Regions from separate parts of the Blautia sp. HCP3S3_B11 genome, predicted to be linked through region 1. Evidence: predicted binding sites of a transcription regulator. Region 1 holds the regulator's gene; each other region holds the start of a gene.
The links. Region 1 encodes HrcA, which represses chaperone genes, less so after heat shock. Its sites were predicted from a motif close to TGTTAGCACTCNNNNNNNNNGAGTGCTAACA; they were not measured.

Region 1 (5,288 bases):
CCAAATATCCCGGACACTCTGTCATATATATTTGCCGGATCTTCAAGGCGCATCAAAACAAACATGCTCATGCATTGACAGAGATGATCGATACTTTCAAAACTTCTAAATGTCATGGCCTGCGCCTGTTTCCGTATATAATTCCTTAGAAGCCTTTCGGCTTCATTATTCGTGGCAGATACCCGGATGGGTGATTTCCATACCATAAACGGTATAATTGCAGAACGAATTTAACATGGTTTCTGACAGCATAGAAATTATGCATATCACAGATATAGTTGATAACTATGGATGTGTATGGAGATAATGGAAATATTATAGCTGAGGAGATCCCGCCTGAATTGCTTTTTATATGGAAGAAGTTTTCCTGAAAAAGAAGGAGCTTGATACAGAAATTGTTCTGGATACAATGATAAATGTAGATAAATTTTTAAAGAACTAATGTTCACATCATATATACAATTTCAAATTTCCATGATATAATATTTTTTACATTTGAGTGTTAATTCGTCCACGTTAGTTTTACTACTTTTTACCAGTCTATAAAATGTCAGGTGGTGAACAAAATTCGTCGAGAGGTGTATTCGGGTAAAATCAGGAAATGCGCTTCGACGAATTTCTGCCTGATAGATGAACTTTTTTGCTATAAAAATCAGGAGGTGCTTTTGTGCAAAATTCACAACAAATCTTCAAATTACACTCCGAATACAAACCCACCGGTGACCAGCCTCAGGCAATCGAAAAACTGGTCAAGGGCTTCAAGGAAGGCAACCAGTTTGAGACTTTGCTTGGTGTTACAGGTTCCGGTAAGACCTTCACCATGGCGAATGTCATTGCCCGGCTCAACAAACCAACTTTGGTACTTGCCCACAATAAAACACTGGCAGCGCAGCTCTACGGCGAGATGAAGGAATTCTTCCCTGAGAACGCAGTGGAATACTTTGTCTCCTATTATGACTACTATCAGCCGGAGGCTTATGTCCCGTCTTCAGACACCTATATTGCCAAAGACTCCTCCATCAATGACGAGATTGACAAACTCCGTCTCTCTGCCACAGCCGCAATGTCAGAGCGGAAAGACGTAGTGGTCATTTCCTCCGTTTCCTGTATCTACGGACTGGGTTCCCCTCAGGAATTCTTTGACATGATGATTTCCCTGCGTCCGGGAATGACCAAAGACCGGGATGAGGTGATTCGGGAGCTGATTGACATTCAATATACCAGAAATGAGATGGACTTCCACCGAAGCACCTTCCGTGTCCGCGGAGATACTCTGGAAATTTTCCCTGCCAACAGCTCCGACACAGCCGTGAGAGTAGAATTTTTTGGAGATGAGATCGACCGTATTTCAGAAATTGATGTACTGACAGGAGAAATCAAATGCCAGCGTTCTCATATCAGCATCTTCCCTGCATCCCACTATGTAGTGCCTGCAGAACAGATCCAGAGAGCAGCTGTAGCAATAGAAGAAGAATTAAAAGAACGCGTAGAGTATTTCAAAAGTGAAGACAAACTTCTGGAAGCCCAGCGAATCTCAGAACGCACCAATTTCGACATTGAAATGATGAAAGAAACTGGATTCTGTTCAGGAATCGAAAATTATTCCAGACATCTGTCAGGATTAAAGCCCGGACAGCCACCATACACACTGCTGGACTATTTTGGAGATGACTTCTTACTTATTATAGATGAATCTCATATCACAGTACCTCAGGTAGGAGGAATGTACGCCGGTGACCAGAGCCGGAAGCAGACGCTGGTAGACTACGGCTTTCGACTTCCTTCAGCCAAGGATAACCGTCCCTTAAGCTTCGAAGAATTCGAATCCAAACTGGATCAGGTCATGTTTGTATCTGCCACTCCGGGACAATATGAGTATGATCACGAACTCCTCCGCGCAGAACAGATCATCCGTCCAACAGGACTTCTGGATCCGAAAGTAGAAGTCCGCCCCATTGAAGGACAAATCGACGATCTGATCGGAGAAGTAAACAAAGAAGTATCAAAGAAACACAAAATTCTGATCACCACTCTCACCAAACGAATGGCAGAAGACCTGACAGAATATATGAAAGAAGTAGGAATTCGGGTCCGCTATCTCCATTCTGATATCGATACCTTAGAGCGTGCCCGCATCATCCGCGATATGCGTCTGGATGTCTTTGATGTACTGGTAGGAATCAACCTCCTCAGGGAAGGCCTGGACATCCCGGAAATTACCCTGGTAGCAATCCTGGATGCAGATAAAGAAGGTTTCCTCCGTTCCGAAACCTCCCTCATCCAGACCATCGGACGAGCTGCCCGAAACAGCGAAGGCCACGTGATCATGTACGCAGACAACATGACCGATTCCATGTACAAAGCCATTACCGAAACCAACCGCCGTCGCACCATCCAGGAAGCCTACAACAAAGAACATGGAATCACCCCCACCACCATCAAAAAAGCAGTCCGCGACCTCATCGCCGTATCTAAAGCAGTAGCTGAAACCGAGGTCCGACTCCAGAAAGACCCAGAGTCCATGACCCGCAAAGAACTCACCAAACTCATCGCCCAGGTAGAAAAACAAATGCGCGCCGCCGCAGCAGACCTCAACTTCGAACAGGCCGCCGAACTCCGCGACAAAATGATCGACCTGAAAAAGAACCTGGATACGCTGGACAAATAATGTTTCTTAATCCAGCCCATCAGAGTGTGAAATCCTGCGTCAGATATCTTTGCCGTGCGTCAACACGCCTGCAGATATCTTCCTTGTCTTTCACACTTTGCTGAACTGTCTTAAATGCATTATTTACAAGGATTGCTATAGAAGAGGCGATTCGCCTCCCAGGCGAGAGCCCCGCCTGTATAATCGTCATGAACAGCCAGCGGGGAGAAATTATTAATAATTTCTCCTAGCGTCCCTTTCTATAACATAATCTTAATAATCTCCATTGTTCATAAAATAACAAAAAATTCACAAAATAATATTGACAAACCCAATCAAGAGTGCTATCTTATGAACATAAGCTGTTAGCACTCCTAAAAGTTGAGTGCTAACAGCCTGAAAACAAAGGCAGAAAAGGAGTGGAACTTCATGGATCAGGTATTAGATGATCGTAAAAAGAAAATACTAAAAGCCATCATCAAAACCTACATGGAAACAGGTGAGCCCGTCGGTTCACGAACCATTTCCAAGTTTGCAGATTTAAATGTAAGCTCTGCCACCATCCGGAACGAGATGTCAGACCTGACCGATATGGGATATATCGTACAGCCACACACCTCAGCCGGAAGAATTCCTTCTGATAAAGGTTATCGCCTCTACGTTGACGAGCTGATGAAAGAAAAGGAATCAGAAGTCCAGGAAATCAGAGATCTCATGATTGAGAAAACAGATAAACTGGATAAGATGCTTAAACAGGTAGCGAAGGTACTCGCCTCCAATACCAATTATGCAACAATGATTTCTGTGCCACAGTACAGCGGAAGCAAGATTAAATTCATACAGCTTTCCCGCGTGACACCACTTCAGCTTGTGGCAGTAGTAGTTAGTGATAACAACGTCATCCGAAACCAGATCATCAATCTGGATGAGGAGATGGACGATCAGACAATCCTGAAATTAAATCTTCTTCTCAATACCAACTTAAATGGTGTGCCGATTCAGGACATTAACCTCGGAATGATCGCCCGCCTTAAAGAACAGGCAGGTGTACACAGTTCTGTAGTTGGAACAGTCCTTGATGCAGTGGCAGATACCATTCAGGTAGATGAAGACGATATGCAGATATATACTTCAGGAGCAACAAACATTTTCAAATATCCGGAGCTTGCAGATACAAGTAAAGCAAGTGAGCTGATCTCAGCATTTGAAGAGAAGCAGGATCTGGTAGATCTGGTGAAAGAGAGAATGTCTGATACCGAGAACACAGGAATTCAGGTGTACATTGGTGATGAGATGCCGGTGCAGACTATGAAGGACTGCAGTGTGGTGACAGCTACCTATGAACTTGGAAAAGGAATGCATGGTACCATTGGTATCATCGGTCCGAAGCGAATGGATTACGCAAATGTAGTTGACAGCCTGAAGGCTTTGAAAGTCCAGCTGGACGAACTGATTAAGAAAGAGAGTTAGAAAGGCGGTAATAGAGAGTGTCAGAAGAAACAAAGAACACAGCTTTGGAGGAAGAAACAACAGAGACTCCTGTAACAGAAGAAACTGTTGAGGATGAACCTGAAGTTGTAGAGAATGGTGAAGAAGAAGCAGAAGAAATCCCGGTAGAGGATGGAGACGAGGAAGCTTCCCAGGATGACAAGAAAGACAGCAAATCAAAAACTTCTTTCTTCGGTAAGAAGAAAAAAGAAAAAGATAAATTTGAACAGCAGATCGAAGATCTGACAGACAGACTGAAACGAAACATGGCTGAATTTGATAACTTCCGTAAGAGAACGGAGAAAGAGAAATCCAGCATGTACATCATCGGAGCCAAGGATATTGTTGAGAAAATCCTTCCGGTTGTGGATAACTTCGAGAGAGGTCTTGCACAGGCACCTGAAGGAGATTCTTTTGCAGATGGCATGAAGATGATCTACAAACAGCTGATCACCACATTAGATGAGCTGGGCGTGAAACCGATTGAAGCAGTGGGTAAGGAATTTGATCCGAACTTCCACAACGCAGTAATGCATGTGGAGGATGAAGAAGCCGGTGAGAATATTGTGGTAGAAGAATTCCAGAAAGGTTACACCTACAAGGATTTCGTAGTCCGCCACAGTATGGTAAAAGTAGCCAACTAATTTACATGAAAATATAGAATATATCAAATCTAGTTGAAAATAAACAGGAGGAACAAGATTATGGGAAAAATCATTGGTATTGACTTAGGTACAACAAACAGCTGTGTAGCCGTAATGGAAGGCGGACAGCCAACAGTTATCGCTAATACAGAAGGCGCAAGAACAACACCATCAGTTGTCGCTTTCACAAAAACAGGAGAACGTCTTGTAGGTGAACCTGCAAAACGTCAGGCAGTTACAAACGCAGAGAGAACAATTTCTTCTATTAAAAGAGAGATGGGTACAGATTACCGTGTTACAATCGATGACAAGAAATATTCTCCACAGGAAATTTCCGCTATGATCCTTCAGAAACTGAAAAAAGATGCAGAAGGATACCTTGGTGAGAAAGTTACAGAAGCAGTTATCACAGTTCCGGCATATTTTAACGATGCACAGCGTCAGGCAACAAAAGATGCAGGTAAGATCGCAGGTCTTGATGTAAAACGTATCATCAACGAGCCTACAGC
Region 2 (5,288 bases), on a different contig from region 1:
AGGAAAGTACATATCAAACTCCTTGCGGAACAATTCACTATTGGTCAAGTATTCTGAGTTTGGATACAACGACGCTTGTATTTCTTCCGGGGCTGACTGCTGACCATAGACTGTTTGATAAACAGGTTGCGTACTTCGATGGAAAATATAATATTATTGTATGGGATGCACCGGCTCATGCCTTTTCCTGGCCGTTCCGGTTTGATTTTGACTTGTTTGATAAGGCAAAATGGCTGAATGGGATTCTTGAAAAAGAAGAAATCATAAAACCAATTATAATCGGTCAATCAATGGGAGGATATGTAGGCCAGGCTTATGCACAATTGTATCCTGACCGGCTGGCAGGTTTTATTTCCATTGATTCAGCACCGCTCCAGAGAAACTATGTGACAGCAGTGGAGATCTGGCTTCTGAAAAGAATGGAACCAGTATATGCACATTACCCATGGAAGTTGCTTTTGAAATCCGGAACAAAGGGAGTTGCAACTTCTAATTATGGCAGAAACCTGATGAAGGAAATGATGCTGGTCTATGATGGTGATCAGCATCGTTATGCACAAATTGCCGGGCATGGATTTCGTATTCTGGCAGAGGCAATGGAAAAGGATCTGCCTTATGAAATCAAATGTCCTTCCCTGTTGATATGTGGTACAAAGGATCATGCCGGTTCATGCATAAGGTATAACAGAGAATGGCATCGAAAAACGAAAATTCCTTTAAAGTGGATTGAAGGGGCCGGTCATAATTCTAATACAGATAAACCGGAGATGATCAATAGTTTACTAGAAGAGTTCTTCTCGAATATTTTATGACAGGCAACCTAAAGTTATTTGAATTGAAAAAGTTGGAGGATACACGCATGAAAATTGTAATCATTAATGGAAGTGCCAGAAAAGGAAACACGCTGACAGCAATCAATGCATTTATAAAAGGAGCGTCAGAAAAGAATGAAATTGAAATCATTGAACCCGACAAACTCAACATTGCACCATGCAGGGGATGTGGTGTCTGTCAATGCTCTAAGGGATGCGTCGATAAGGATGATACAAATCCTACAATTGATAAAATTGCTGCCGCAGATATGATTCTTTTTGCTACGCCAGTTTATTGGTGGGGAATGTCAGCACAATTGAAATTAGTCATTGATAAGTGCTACTGCCGTGGATTGCAGTTAAAAAATAAAAAAGTGGGCACGATTGTTGTAGGTGGTTCTCCCGTAGACAGTATCCAGTATGAGCTGATTGATAAGCAGTTTGACTGTATGGCAAAATATCTTTCATGGGACATGCTTTTCAATAAATCATATTATGCAACAGCCAGAGATGAACTTGAAAAAAATAAGAATTCCATGAACGAACTTGAGGGAATCGGAAAAAATTTATAAAGCACACTCCAAATTCCAGTTTGTAGAATTCAAAAATTTAATATGAAATGTGAGATAGAGCGTATGGAAATAATCTATGAAAGACTGATGTGTGAAAAAGATAGTTACATTTGAAAATAGAAATATGGAAAAATAAATGATAAGACCTCCTGTGTGCAAATAGATAACTCACAGGAGGCACTATAGTATACGGTATTATCAATAGATTATTCTGCAAATCCCTGCTGTTCCATTTCGTATTCGACTTTAGATTCATTTCCTTGGTTGGTGGAGGCGAACAGATGACGGAATATGAAGCGGCAGAACGGACCAACAACTAAGATCTGCAGTGGGTAAGCCATAATGAAATTTAGTGGATTCTTGCTAACACCAAAGTTATGATGGAAATGGTCTGTGAGACGGATTCACTTGACAGGGATTTACAGGATAGCATCACAGAACTTAATGTCATTTCGGAGCAGATGCAGATTGCCATTGCAGAGAACAGCCGTGTGGCATTAAATCAGGATGAGTATGAAAAACACTATGCCGAACTTACAGCAAGGTATGAAAAGGCAAAGGCTGGGTATGATGATATCGCAGAGCAGATTGAAAGCAAGAAGGCAAAGTGAGAATTGTTTAAAGGATTCATTCGCACTTTGGAAAAGCAGGACGGCATAACCTGCGAGTTCGATGCCGGGATTTGGAGCAGTCTTGTACAGGAAGTGATTGTGAAATCCAAGGACGATATAAGATTCATGTTCAAGAACGGATTTGAAGTAAGAGTATAGAAATAGGATTTGATGGCACTCGGGCAGTGAAATACTGGGGTGGTTTATGTGGAAAAAATGTAGGCGATATGATATGATAAACGATAAGATGTCCCATGAAAAAAATTTTGATGGATTAATTTGATATTTTGTAAAAAGAGTAAAAACAAAATAGGAGTGAAATTTTGATGAATATTGAAAAAAATTTGAGAGGTGGAAAGTTTAATCGTCTTCTTGAAAAAGCTATGGTTGATGTAAAAAATAAGACAAACCTAAACAGATTGGAACTGGAAGTTGTTTATTTGCTATCTCATTATGATGATATAACAACATTGACGGATATATGTCGGTACACGCAGATGAATAAAGGTCATATGTCTACTACTTTAGAGAATCTTGTTAAACAAGGATACATTGTATGCAAAAGAGATGATAAAGATCGTAGATATGTGAAATATGAGCTGACTGATGCGTCGGAACATCTTTGTCAGGAAATGGAGATTCTCTGGGCAGAGTTAACCGCCAAGGTGGTGGAAGGAATTGATGAAAGTTCTTTGGCGGTATTTAACCGGGTGTCTGAGCAGATTAGTCATAATATAGACAGATTGTTGGAGAATGACTAGGAATTGTTACACCGAGTAATCGGTGTGCTATTTTTTTATTTCTTTTGAAAAAATGGGTTGACATAAGTTTTTTATGTGCTATAATCCTTTTTAAACAAACAGTTTGGAAACAAAATGTTTATATATGCTTCATATGAAGCATATATTTTTTGCAAAATAAGTAGCACTCAATACAAGAGAGTGCTAACAATAAAGAAAAGAGGTAATGATTATGCAGTTAAAACCATTAGGAGAGCGTGTTGTTTTAAAACAGCAGGAAGCAGAAGAAAAAACCCAGTCCGGAATTATATTACCGGATAGTGCAAAAGAAAAGCCACAGACAGCTGTTGTCATTGCAGTAGGACCTGGAAGTGAAAAGAATGGAAAGAAAACAGAAATGCAGGTAAAAGAAGGCGACCGTGTGATTTATTCTCAGTATTCCGGTACAGATGTTAAGTTGGAGGATGAGGAATATATCATCGTAAATCAGTCCGATATTATTGCAATTGTGGAGTAGTAAAATAAAAATACAGTTATTTTATATGTAGAAAGAAGGAATTAACATGGCAAAGGAAATTTTGTTTGATATCGATGCAAGAAAAAAGATGGAAGCAGGCGTTGATAAGCTGGCAGATACAGTAAAGGTGACAATCGGACCTAAGGGACGTAACGTTGTATTGGATAAATCTTACGGAACTCCTTTGATTACGAACGATGGTGTTACGATTGCAAAGGAGATTGAACTGGAAGATCCTTATGAGAATATGGGTGCACAACTTGTGAAAGAGGTCGCAACCAAAACGAATGACATTGCAGGAGACGGCACGACAACGGCAACTGTTTTGGCACAGGCTCTAGTAGGCGAGGGTATGAAAAATATAGCAGCAGGTGCAAATCCAATTATTTTGCGAAAAGGAATGAAGAAAGCAGCAGATACAACTATTGAAGCACTGGTTAAAATGAGCAAGCCTGTAACCGGAAAAGATCACATTGCAAAGGTTGCTGCAATATCTGCAGGTAATGATGAAGTCGGAACAATGATTGCCGATGCAATGGAAAAGGTTGGAGAGAATGGCGTCATCACAATAGAAGAATCAAAGACGATGCAGACAGAGATAGAGGTTGTAGAGGGAATGCAGTTTGACAACGGTTATTTATCTGCTTACATGTGTGATGATAAAGAAAAGATGATAGCTAATATGAATCATCCATACATTTTGATTACGGACAAAAAGATATCTAATATAAAGGATATTCTTCCTATATTGGAGCAGGTAATGCAGCAGGGAAGAGAAATGCTGATTATTGCAGATGACGTAGAGGGTGAAGCACTTACAACACTAATCGTAAACAGGTTGAGAGGCACACTCAAGGTCGTAGCTGTAAAGGCACCGGGGTATGGTGATGGTCGTAAGGAGATGTTAAAGGATATTGCAATTCTGACAGGTGGACAGGCAGTACTCGATGACCTTGGCATGCAATTAAAGGATATCACAGTTGATATGCTTGGACAGACTAAATCAGTTAAAGTAACAAAGGAACATACAACCATCGTGGATGGCGAGGGCAAGAAACAGGACATTGAAGAAAGAATCGCAATGATTAAGAGACAGGCTGCAGATGCTTCTGAGTACGACAGGGATAAGCTGGTAGACCGGGTGGCTAAGCTCGGCGGTGGTGTTGCAGTTATTAAGATTGGAGCTGCAACTGAAACAGAGATGAAGGAAGCTAAGTATCGTATGGAGGATGCATTAAATGCCACTAGGGCTGCTGTGTCAGAGGGCATCATCAGTGGCGGCGGATCTGCTTATGTTCACGCACAAAAGGCAGTATATGACATGATATCAAGCATGGAGGGTGATGAGAGAACAGGAGCAGAGATTGTAGCCAAGGCATTGGAGGCTCCGCTTCGTGCCATTGCTGAAAATGCAGGCCTAGAGGGTGCTGTCATCATCAATAAGGTAAAGGAGTCAGATGAGGGCATAGGCTTTGATGCAATTTCTGAACAGTACGTCAATATGGTCGATGCAGGAATTATTGATCCTGTCAAGGTTACAAGAAGTGCACTTTCCAATGCGATTAGTGTGTCATCAACCTTATTAACAACGGAGGCTGCTGTGGCAAATATTAAGGAAACAGCACCTGCAATGCCGGCACAACCGGAAATGGGCTATTAAAATAATCCATTCTCTTTTACGAAGGGAAGTGACAGTCTGTTGCTTCCCTTATTTTAAATAAAGGAGGAGTAATATGGCAGAAACTATAGGAAATACAGATATTATAAAGCTGTCCAACGAATTGATATACCAAAGGCACTTGTTTAACCGGGAGCATAGAAAAGATATCTTTATGAAAATGAGTATCCCGGAATACATTGCATTACAATATATTGCAATGGAGGAGACATCCGACATTTATTCAGGACGAGTCTATCTGAAGGATTTAGCGGACAAGCTTCAGATGACGATGCGACAGATTTCTAAAATGGTAGAAAAGCTACGAGACGTAGGACATGTATTATGGTCTCATGACGGTAACGGCAGTGAGGGCACC
Region 3 (5,288 bases), on a different contig from region 1:
GAGTTAAGTGATGGAAGAATTTCAGATAATAATAGTTACTTTGCGCATTTTGTGTTATAATTGAAATTAACAGGAAATGATAAATATCTGCAAAATGAATGTTTATCAGGAACTTACCGGAGGACATTTTAGTTAAGGCATAATAAATTTCGGACTTTGTAAAATGCAAAAGGGAGATCAATGATATGAGAAAAAAAACAGTTCAAACAAGCAGTACCAAAAGCAGTACCAAAAGCAGTACCAAAGACAATGCAAAGAGTAATACAAAGAGCAATGCAAGAAACAGCGTAAAAAGCAGTGCAAAAAACAGTCCTCAAAAAGCTGTTAAGACTGTTGCTCCAACAGTAGAGAATGTTTCTGTTAAGCAAGCCGTAATTGTTCAGGAGCCATCTGTTGAACAGAATGAACAGAACATTCCAACGAGACAGCCTGATCTGGGACCGCGAAGAAGTGTAGCCTTCATTGGATCAGAATGTTATCCATTTGTTAAGACCGGCGGATTGGGAGATGTAATGTCTGCCCTGCCAAAGAGTCTGGCAAAATTAAACATTGATGTTAAGGTCATTATTCCAAGATACAAATGTATTCCTCAGAAATTTCAGGAAAAGATGGAATACAGGGGTTCCTTTGATATGAATCTCTGCTCTGATGGAAAGCAGTATTATGTGGGAATTATGGAATATCAGGAGGATGGGGTTGTCTATGATTTTATAGATAATGATGAGTTCTTCTCCTGGGGAAATCCATATACGAATCTCATAGATGACATTCCGAAATTCTGTTATTTTGCAAAAGCTGCCCTTGCTGCCCTTAATTATCTGAACTGGACTCCTGATGTAGTACATTGTCATGACTGGCAGGCAGCTTTAGTACCACTTTATCTGAGAACCTGTTTTCAGGATACAGATGTAGGACGTGCAATTTCAGTACTCACAATACATAATCTGAAGTTCCAGGGTATTTATGACAGAAAAAAGATTCAATACTGGTCGGGACTTCCTGATTATGTATTTAATAAGGACTGCATGATCCAGAACTGGCTGGATGCCAATATGTTAAAGGGTGGCATCGCTTACAGCAATAAAGTTACAACTGTAAGTAACACCTATGCCTGGGAGATTCAGACAGAGGAATATGGAGAGGGACTTGCAGAGCATTTAAGATATCACAACAATAAGATTTTGGGAATTGTGAATGGTATTGATACGGATATCTGGAATCCTGCAACTGATAAGCTGTTAGCTGCTGATTATGATGAGAAGTCAGCGATAAAGAATAAAAAGATTAATAAAAAAGCTCTTCAGGAATCTCTGGGGCTGGATGTAGATGAGCATAAGATGGTAATCGGACTTATTTCACGTCTCACCAACCAGAAAGGTCTTGATCTTGTAAATGACGTAATCCCGGGAATTATGGATGAACATACGCAGGTGGTTGTTCTTGGTACTGGTGATTCTCAGTATGAAAATACATTCCGCTATTATGAAAACAAATATAAAGGCAATTTCTGTGCATATATTGCTTACAATGAAAATGTGGCTCACAATATTTATGCAGGATGTGATGCACTTCTGGTTCCATCAAGATTTGAACCATGTGGACTTACACAGCTTATAGCCATGAGATATGGTGGAGTTCCGATTGTAAGAGAGACCGGAGGACTCAAAGATACGGTTCAGCCTTATAATATGTTTGAAAATACAGGAAACGGTTTTACATTTGACAGATATGAAAGCGGGCTGCTTTACGATGCGATCAACAGAGCAAAGACGCTCTATTTCGAGAACAGAAAATCCTGGGATGATATGGTGATCCGCGATATGAATAAAGATGTTTCCTGGGAAAAGAGTGCAAAACAGTACAAAGATATGTATGTAGGTTTAACGCCAAGAGATTAGTGTGCTGACAATATGCTCAGACGTAATGCTGCCAGGCACCATTAAATTTCCTGAGCACAGTAATCGAGTAGAGAACGTGCCCTCGCTGGGCACGTAAAAAGGGATTTCTGCCCCGGCAACTGATTGCCCGGATGGCAGAAATCCCTTTTCTTTTTATGGACGCACCCCGTTCCCACTAGAGACGGGTGTGCCAGAGGACAGTTTCTTTGCCCGGTAATATTCCTGTTTCTGGGCATACATGGACAAATCTGCTGCCTTGGTAAGCTGCTCTACGGACAAATCCGGATGGTCGCCGGCAAAGGCGCACCCGGAGGAAATACTCAGCGTCCCCACCTTCGTCCCGGACCAGGCCGCCGCAATCCGTTGCAGCGCCGCCAGAATTTCCTGCGCCTGGGTTTGGGTCATTTGACCCAGCACCACGAACTCATCCCCACCGATGCGGAAGATTTTCCCCCGATCCCTCACCGCCTGGGTGATACATTGGGCAGCGCCGCATATCAGCTCGTCCCCCGCCTCATGCCCCAGGGCATCATTGACACCCTTTAAGCCGTTGATGTCCATGAGAAAGACGGTCAGATCTGCCGGAACGGAATCCGCGTACTGCTCCAGATACTCATGATACGCCAGCCGACTGAATACGCCGGTCAGAACATCTACGGAGCTTTTCATACGCTGCTCCATCAGCTTTTTGTTCATCCGAATCCGCTGTGCCGTATAATACTCGTAAATCCATTGGATCAGAACGCTGACAACACTAAAGAGCGCCAACAGAGCCACCAGCGTTTGCAGCAAAAAGGCGGTGATATTTTGGTGCAGGTTTTCGCTGACATCTATGCCTTGCAGGTACAGCTCCTTGAAGATGGCCTTTCGCAGAAACAGGATGCACAGAATGCCCACCACTACCGCAACGGTTTCCGAATAGATCAGCTGCTTCCGGCTTCCGGATTCTTGCATTGCCGGAGGACAGTCGCATAGCTGCGACAATCTGTTTTTCACCGACTTCCTAGTCAGAACCCAATGGATGCCGCAGCAGGCGATGATCGCCAGGACATAGGACAGCCAGTCCCGAAATATGGGATAAGAAAACAGATTCTCTAAAATCATTTGCCGTAGCATAGGGAAGCTGCAATATAACGCGGCAAAAACGCACAGCCCATGAAGAAAGGTGCTGGCAGCCGCAATCCCCGCAATGCCCAGATAGACATACCTGCGAGGCTTCCGAAAATAAAGGTCGAAGAGCCAACCGGCTCCCGCCGCAAACAGCACGCGAGCAAATACCAGCATTATGGATCCAAGGGGCATTCCGCTGGCAAAGGGAGAAAATATCCGGTCGAGCTGGGACAGGCTGTAGGTGCCGATCCACATGGACGTGACCACAAAAACGCATACCACCGGCACACTCCCCTGTGCCCCCAGCATCATAGCCGCCACAATCACAAGAATGTGCAACGTGGTGGTGGAAATGGCCGGAAGCTCAATGTATCCCAGATAAGAAAAGGCAAACACCGCTTCCCAGGCCATCAGCATCAGGATGATCTCCCGCAATTTCTTTTTCGTCAGAGCAATCCCATATCGCTGTCGAAAACGCTCCATACTCCTTACTCCTCCACATCCTTTTCTTCATGTATTATACTTATATTATACTTATTCCTGTGTGAAAAGCAATACGATTCATAAATCTTTGCAAACATCAACCTGGACGAGCTTCATGCAAAGCATTCCAAATATTATCGTGAAGAAGCATACCGCCTGTTAGATGCACTCCTGAAACAGTACAACACATAAGAAACATCTTTTCGTAGGAACTTATATAACGTTAAGTGAAATCAAAAACTGCAAATAAAAATTTTAGAGGAGTTGAAAAAAAAATTAGCACTCACCTCTTGACAGTGCTAACAACGTGTGTTATATTACATGCAGAACAAAGAAAACAACATATTTCTCCTTCGGGAGAGATATTTCTCATATAAGAGGAGGGTTAGCCTATGAATATCAGTAAATTTACACAGAAATCCGTACAGGCTGTCCAGGATCTGGAGAAGGTTGCTTATCAGTTTGGCAACCAGGAGATTGAAGAGGAGCATCTTTTATATGCTCTGCTGGAACAGGAAGACAGCCTGATTCTTAAACTGATCGAGAAGATGGAGATAGATAAGGATTATTTCAGAAATTCTCTGAATCAGGCACTGGATGCCAGGGTTAAGGTATCTGGCGGTGAGCTTCGTTTCGGACAGTATCTGAACAAGGCTCTGGTCAGTGCAGAGGATGAAGCCAAGGCAATGGGTGATGAATATGTCTCTGTAGAGCATTTATTCCTTGCTTTGTTGAGATATCCAAGTCCAAGCATGAAGAAACTGTTTCAGGAATTTGGCATTACTAAGGAGCGTTTCCTGCAGGCACTTTCTACAGTACGAGGCAATCAGCGTGTAGTCAGTGACAATCCGGAAGCTACTTATGATACTTTGAATAAATATGGCGAGGATTTAGTCGAAAAGGCACGTAACCAGAAGCTGGATCCTGTGATCGGACGTGATGAGGAAATCCGTAATATCATCAGAATCCTTTCACGTAAGACCAAGAACAATCCGGTGCTTATCGGTGAGCCTGGTGTAGGTAAGACTGCAGCAATCGAGGGCCTTGCACAGCGAATCGTGGCAGAGGATGTGCCGGAAGGTCTGAAGGATAAGAAGATTTTTGCCCTGGACATGGGCGCTCTGGTAGCAGGTGCCAAATACAGAGGTGAGTTTGAGGAACGTCTGAAAGCAGTCCTTGAAGAAGTAAAGAAGAGTGAAGGAAACATCATTCTTTTCATTGATGAGTTACATCTGATCGTTGGTGCAGGTAAGACAGATGGAGCTATGGATGCCAGCAATATGCTGAAGCCTATGCTTGCCAGAGGTGAGCTTCACTGTATTGGTGCCACAACTCTGGATGAGTACCGTCAGTATATTGAGAAAGATGCAGCTCTGGAACGTCGTTTCCAGCCGGTTATGGTGGATGAGCCCACAGTGGAGGATACCATTTCCATCCTTCGTGGTCTGAAGGAGAGATATGAGGTCTTCCATGGTGTTAAGATCACAGACAGTGCGCTGGTTGCAGCAGCTACACTTTCCCACAGATATATCACAGACCGTTTTCTTCCTGATAAGGCCATTGACCTGGTGGATGAGGCCTGTGCCCTGATCAAGACAGAGCTGGATTCCATGCCTTCAGAGCTGGATGAACAGCGCCGTAAGATCATGCAACTGGAGATTGAGGAATCTGCACTGAAGAAAGAGACAGATAACCTGAGTAAGGAACGTCTGGAAACACTTCAGAAAGAGCTGGCAGAGCTTCGTGATACCTTTAATACACAGAAAGCACAGTGGGATAATGAGAAGCATTCTGTAG

Region 2: the regulator HrcA is predicted to act here: its motif matches at 2,915-2,945, upstream of groES (co-chaperone GroES).
Region 3: the regulator HrcA is predicted to act here: its motif matches at 3,766-3,796, upstream of clpB (ATP-dependent chaperone ClpB).

Annotation. Positions count from the first base shown of each region.
Region 1 covers NZ_JBQHVP010000005.1:90,691-95,978, reverse strand. Annotated here, with positions in the region: gene uvrB (excinuclease ABC subunit UvrB) at 668-2,668, shown strand; gene hrcA (heat-inducible transcriptional repressor HrcA) at 3,077-4,117, shown strand; gene grpE (nucleotide exchange factor GrpE) at 4,135-4,779, shown strand; gene dnaK (molecular chaperone DnaK) at 4,840-5,288, shown strand, end outside.
Region 2 covers NZ_JBQHVP010000022.1:55,162-60,449, forward strand. Annotated here, with positions in the region: gene ACTNC0_RS15620 (alpha/beta fold hydrolase) at 1-812, shown strand, start outside; gene ACTNC0_RS15625 (flavodoxin family protein) at 860-1,384, shown strand; gene ACTNC0_RS15630 (hypothetical protein) at 1,762-1,995, shown strand; gene ACTNC0_RS15635 (MarR family winged helix-turn-helix transcriptional regulator) at 2,322-2,756, shown strand; gene groES (co-chaperone GroES) at 2,968-3,252, shown strand; gene groL (chaperonin GroEL) at 3,299-4,912, shown strand; gene ACTNC0_RS15650 (MarR family winged helix-turn-helix transcriptional regulator) at 4,986-5,288, shown strand, end outside.
Region 3 covers NZ_JBQHVP010000004.1:58,086-63,373, reverse strand. Annotated here, with positions in the region: gene ACTNC0_RS03945 (glycogen synthase) at 186-1,898, shown strand; gene ACTNC0_RS03940 (diguanylate cyclase domain-containing protein) at 2,052-3,491, opposite strand; gene clpB (ATP-dependent chaperone ClpB) at 3,884-5,288, shown strand, end outside.